DNA from 2 places in the Bacillus mesophilum genome. Region 2 is predicted to be linked to the other one. Evidence: riboswitches for the same ligand, from Rfam matches in the RefSeq annotation. Region 2 holds a riboswitch; the other holds the start of a gene.
The links. A riboswitch is a leader RNA that binds a small molecule or an ion and turns the genes downstream of it on or off. The one in region 2 is predicted to bind cyclic di-GMP.
Positions count from the first base shown of each region.

Region 1: it holds a riboswitch for cyclic di-GMP, as region 2 does, so the genes downstream of both, sinI (DNA-binding anti-repressor SinI) here and F7732_RS17880 (DUF5050 domain-containing protein) in region 2, are expected to answer to the same signal.

Region 1 is NZ_WBOT01000004.1:325,979-329,137, reverse strand. Features, by position in the region: gene mnmH (tRNA 2-selenouridine(34) synthase MnmH) at 1-1,045, shown strand, start outside; gene F7732_RS14765 (helix-turn-helix domain-containing protein) at 1,217-1,540, shown strand; gene sinI (DNA-binding anti-repressor SinI) at 1,670-1,807, opposite strand; cyclic di-GMP riboswitch class I at 1,847-1,990, opposite strand; gene F7732_RS14755 (PHD finger domain-containing protein) at 2,097-2,336, opposite strand; gene F7732_RS14750 (DUF5658 family protein) at 2,397-2,696, opposite strand; gene F7732_RS14745 (TasA family protein) at 2,721-3,159, opposite strand, start outside.
Region 2 is NZ_WBOT01000006.1:229,204-232,362, reverse strand. Features, by position in the region: gene F7732_RS17885 (ABC transporter permease) at 1-664, shown strand, start outside; gene F7732_RS17880 (DUF5050 domain-containing protein) at 713-1,837, opposite strand; cyclic di-GMP riboswitch class I at 1,881-1,963, opposite strand; tRNA gene F7732_RS17875 (tRNA-Gly) at 2,383-2,456, shown strand; gene F7732_RS17870 (B3/B4 domain-containing protein) at 2,713-3,159, opposite strand, start outside.

The DNA of each region.
Region 1 (3,159 bases), on a different contig from region 2:
ATTACTGAAATTAGACAGAGCCGTTCCGGTCGATGTCCGCTCTCCAATTGAATTCCGTGAATTTAACATACCAGGAGCCGTTAACATCCCTTTATTTACGGATGAAGAACGGGCAGAAATCGGCACATTGTATAAACAGACCAGCGGTGATGCAGCACGCTGGCGCGCAATGGAAATCGTTTCTCCTAAAATTCCTCAGCTATTAAAACAAATCAAATCCATTAAAGATAAAGGCAATGAACCTGTGATCTACTGTTGGCGCGGCGGTACTCGCAGTAAATCAGTCGCAACTTTTCTGCAATTTGCCGGACTCCCCATGCCTCGTTTGATTGGCGGATATCGTGCTTATCGTCAATATATTTTAGAGAAACTGCCGAGTATGCTGAAGAAAAAAGCAATTGTTTTACACGGTTTAACAGGCAGCGGCAAGACAGAAGTACTTAGCCGACTAAGTGAGCAAGGCATGCCCGTCATTGATTTAGAGCTTATCGCGCGTCATCGAGGCTCAATCTTTGGCAGTTTTGGCCAGGAAAATCCACATAATCAAAAGATGTTCGATGCATTGCTTTTTCAAACATTGCATACCATACAGGAGTCACCATTTGTCATTATGGAGGCTGAAAGCAAAAGAATCGGAAAAGCTGTCCAGCCTGAGGAGTTAATTCATCTAAAAAAAGAAGGCATTCACATTCAATTGGATTGTTCAATGGAGCAGCGAGTGAACCGTTTGTCCACTGAATATGTGAAACCATATATACAAGAAGAATGGTTTAATGTTAAATTAGAGGAATCCTTTATCTTAGTCAAAAAAAGGCTAAGAGACAAAGAAGCCATCGCGCTTATCGAGGATGCACTGCTGCAAAAGGATTATCGACGTTTTATTCAGCTGCTTCTGGAAACATACTACGATCCTCGTTATACATTTAAACTTAATGAATATGATGGTCCGTTTTACTATATAAACTCAGATCATATCGATAAAGCAGTTGAAGAAATTGCAGACATTTATAAAAAAGAAGAAGAAAAAGAAAAAATGCTAAATTAGGAATAAAGACCTAAAAACAAGCAATAAAAAGATTAAATTTTTGTGAAATTTTGGCGAAATTTATGATACTATAATATAGAAATTATTGAACAAATTGTTCGTAATATGGAACTGGTAAGGAATTTTCTGATATGATGAACTTACCAATGTTGATAAGGTGTGTGAGATTGAATGATTGGAGATCGAGTGAAACAGCTCCGAATGGAAAAAAAATTATCCTTATCTGAGCTTGCTGAACAAGCAGGAGTTGCAAAATCTTATTTGAGTTCTCTGGAAAGAAACCTCCAAACGAACCCTTCAATCCAGTTTCTGGAAAAAGTTGCTGGCGTACTAGATGTTCCAGTTGATCATTTAATACATGAGCAAATTAATAAAGATGAGCTTGATTCTGAGTGGATGAAAATTGTAAAAGAAGCCATGGAATCAGGAGTATCAAAGGAACAGTTTCGTGAATTTCTCGATTTCAATAAATGGCGAACAACACAAAATAAATAACCAGCTTCAGACTTGGTCAATCATTGATTGAGATACATTTCTAGCAGACTCTGCAGCAAAAAAAAGCAACAAACTTAGGCGTGATACTATATGTATCACGCCTCATTCATTCCGACTGTCTTCCTCATTTTAAACCTTCTCCACTTCTTTTTCTAAATGACATTGAAGAAAAGCTCTGATTTCCGCTTGTTCCAGCCCCATATTCTTGGCTTCGGTAATCAACTGGATCCATTCAGCATCAACGACTTCACGATTATTACTCATCATCTCGATCACTCTTTTTCCCCCCAAAATACGTATCGTATCCTAGGCAATCCGGCCATCATAGTATCTTCTCCAGGCGGTGTGTATGACAGTAAAACTTCCTTACATCGGTAATGACGCCCAATATTATACGTTAGATCCGTGACTTTGCGTCCTTGCCTTTCAGCAAGTTTGCCTTTTCTTCAAAGTATTTCCTCACTATCTATCATACTATATCCTTTTGTTAATGTTTGTCACTTTTTGTACATTATTTTATTTTTTTCTATATTTTTCAGAATATCGGTAAAGTAATTTAAATAATAAGATTAATAGATTTACTTACCTCTGAAACAGCAGGCTGATAAGGAGTGTCCTTTTCAATTTTCTTTTTTTGTTCTTTTACTTTATAGGAAACATTTACTCTTTCCTGTGTCATAGCATTAAAAAAAGGCTGGCTGGTCAGATCATTTCCGCAAACCGGACAGAGCCAATCCCCCTGTTCACTGCTGCTGAAGGATGGACGCTGACAGCGATCACAATTTTTCTGATACATAAAGCACCTCTTCTCGAAGAAATTCTTCTATCATCCTATTCACTTACAAAGGCATTCATGTTAAAGCACAAATGGAATAATCCAAAGACTGTGCAGAACACAAACACCTGTATACAAAATCACAGCAAACATCGCCAGCTTTCTAATTCCTTTTCCATCCGGAACAGCCCCAGTGAAATTCAATCCATACAAAATCACCGAAAGGGCAACCTTTAGTATAAGAAACCAATGAGGTCCTGCCTCATAAATAGCATCCATTAAAGGGTTGGCTTCTGTGATCATGTTGTGTTGAAGACCGAGATAGGTTACAGCACCGTCGAGTAAATTTAAAAGCGCAAGATAATACAGTATGACTTTCATCTAATCACCGTAATTTCTAAAAAATCATCTAGATGATCCAGCTTCTTGGTTTGCTTTAAATGTCCATTTAAGCTCTAAGGCATCTCCTTGGTATATATTCTGATCCTGCCCATTATCAATAAATTTAAACTGAACTGTAAATTTCGTTGCGTTTCTTGCACCTGCTGGCATATTTTCCAAAACTTGAACTGGATTATTCGTTAAGTTGGCTAAGCTCTCTGTAAATATCACTTGTTCTTTGCCTGATACATTATATAAATATTGAACGATAATATGCTCACCAAAATCTTCCCCATTGTTATCGCCCTTTTTATCGTATACTTCGTATTCAGACTGCAGAAGAATATCTTTAATATTTAATGAACCAGCATTCTTTAATTCAAAAGCACGAAATGCATAATCACCTGGTTTGAGATTATCAATCTTGATAATATTTTCTTTGTTAATCTCTAAATCTAATGTA
Region 2 (3,159 bases):
CTTGCAAGCAGGTCCTGTTCAAATGGAAAAGGTCGGGCTTAATAATGAAAAGATGACAGACTATAACATGCGGACTCAGTTAATGTTTGCTTTTACTCTCTTAATTGCCACCTTTATTCTTGGCTTTAGAGTGAATAATGTAACACATGATAAGGTATCCGGTGTTTGGGACCGTATGATTCTTGCACCGATCAGCAAGACCAAAATGTATACAGGTTACATCTTGTATAGTTTCTTTATCTCCATGTTTCAGATTGTTGCCGTACTATTATTGTTTAAATATGTGCTGAAGTATGATCTTGGAAATCAGTTTTGGCTGATCATACTCGCATCTGCTCTGTTTGTATTCAGCATGATCAGCATTGCTATGCTGATTACTGGATTTGTAAAAACACCAGAACAGTTTTATGCAATTTATCCGTCCATCATTCCGCTAATTCCTCTAATTAGTGGATCCTATATGATGCCAGGAACGATTTCTAATCCAGTACTGCTGTTTGTCGCGGATCTATTCCCAATGGCCCATGCCATGGATGCCATCATGAATGTCATTTTTTATGATGCTGGGTTGGCTGACATAACGATGTCACTGCTAATTATGCTTTTAATCGGGATTGTCGGAATGGGATTAGGGATCAATTTGGTAGAGCGGAGGAGCAGGTGATTTATAGAAAAAAACGGGATGGCCATTGTGTGCCATCCCGTTTTCTATTTAATTCATTTTAATGGAAGTTTGTTTATTTGTTTTTTTATTCGTATAGTATAGCTTGTTTTGGTCGATGAAAAGATTGATTGAATGTACTTTATTAATAGGTTTAGCGTGTTTGCCTGCTAGTGTTGCTTTATACAAATATCCGCCATTTGAATAGTTGCTGAAGTAAATTTTGTTGTGTGTGATGACAAAATAAGGTGCTCGTGCATTGATCAGCTTTGTTTTGCCTGTACCGTCCTTTTTCATGCGGTAAAGCTTGTCCTGATCTTTACTGTTAGAGTAATAGAAATAGTCTCCCATTTCTTGCACAGATTGAAGCTCCTGAAAGTAGGCATATTTAGTGCTTGCTGCCGATGGATATTGCTTTTCATTCCAAACATGATCTTTTCTCAATGTCTTAGCGTCTACAAGAAAATATTTATAGCTTACTTGATCATCCTGATTTGGGACAGGATCATTCCAGGTGGCGTCAACATAATAATAGTGATGATCTACTTTTACCATATTCCAAGCATGTGGACCGCCGTTAGCTGTTCCTGCTATATATTCGTTCTCAATACCAGCACGATCTAATAGCAGCTGCATCGTTTTAGCGTAGCCTTCACAAACGGCAATTCCATCAACCATTAAACCATAAGGTGTATACGAGCTGTCAGGAACGGTTCCATTTTGATAGTTTGTCCAGTCATAAGCTGTATTTAAAACAATATAATCGTGAATCGCTTTTACTTTATCAAAATCTGAATCCTTCGGTTGGATTGTCTCTTTTAATATGGAGTTAATCAGCTTTTCTTGTTTGCTGACCATCGTTTTGATTTGGGATATAGGGTATTTGTAACTGATTTTAATTTTACCGTTTGAATAAATCAGTGTATTTTTGTGCTGGAAATAAAAGATTTCAGGATGATCTGCTAATATGTCATTGATGACTTCGCCAACTTCTTTGTATGAAAAAGATTGAGAAGGAAATGTAGCAGCAGTTTGATAGTTTTTAAAGGAATTCAGCAGATTCTGGTAGGTTTCTTGATAAGCTGAATCCTTCTTTTCGGCTGCAAGAGCAGAGGAGCTGATAATTGTGAGGATCAGAAATGCAAAACATACGGAATACAAGGTCTTTTTGACCATGGTCAATCTCTCCTTTACGATTAGTTTCTAAATAGAAAGTAATTACGGTAACCCAGCTGTCATAGCTTGCGCCTTAGACCTGTGGCTTTGCGTCTCAATCTTTCAATTGATTTGCCGTTATGAGTATTATAGTCTATTAATATTAGTAATTAAAGGAGTGTTAGGTTAAAAATACTAGTCTATTAGAAGTATTTATGTAAAAATGTTATTAAATGTTGTGTGTTTATTAAGATTTAATTAAACATTTGTTAAAGAAAAATGAAAAACCTGTTGACGATAGAGTATAAATATACTAGAATAATAAAAGTAGTGAGCAGGATTATTCGACAAAATTCGATAGATTTTGCAGGTTCTATTTTGAGATTGAAAACATATTATTTTATTATATTGCGGGTGTAGTTTAGTGGTAAAACCTCAGCCACGAGCGAAACATCCATGAAACATCTGCGAGTTGCCTCGACGCATTAACTTCTCGATTGAGCTAGCAGAGAAAGAGGCATGACATTTCGTAAGATCGAAATGAAATTATAAGGATTTATTATAATGCGGGTGTAGTTTAGTGGTAAAACCTCAGCCTTCCAAGCTGATGATGAGGGTTCGATTCCCTTCACCCGCTCCATACATAGCCAACGCAGTGTTCCGTTTCTATAAGAACGAAATGTTGCGTTTTTTCATGTTTAAAAATGTGTTGTCATTAAAAGTGAGGCCATTTTGGCTGGAGAAGGGTTCTGTTTTTTAGGAGATATGAGCCCAGAAGCAGCGGGAATATGCTGTTAGACGAAAGTTATCCGCCGTATATCCGCCAAACGCAAAAACCACGCTCAGCACAAAAAGCGCCCGCCTGCTAAGCAGCAGACGGAACGCTCTCTACCATATTAATCAATTATGCGGACCTCAGCAGTACCTCCATGCACTTGAAGGAACATATCCTTCAAAGACACTGTCATTTCTTCGGCTTCTTCTACCATAATAGATGGGCGAAGAAAAATAACTTGCAGCGCATTGACGGTTTCTTCTGTGACAGCCGTTCGTTCTGAATCCACGAATGGACTGCCAAATGGACCAGAATCATCTGCTGCGACAAGTAATCGGTGGACAGAGTTTTCCCTTCCATTTAAACCGATATAGGATTCATTCTCCTCACCAAGTCGAATTTGGACTCCACCAGATAGCTTGTCTGCATCGTAAATTCCGATAGGCACTTGATATTTTAGCGAAAAGAAATTATTCAAATCAATCGCACTATGCACAGATTGCAGATAGTTTTGTTTTAAGACTCGTCTGTAAAGTGCTTCAGCGGAATGCCGATAGCGGTTAGGATC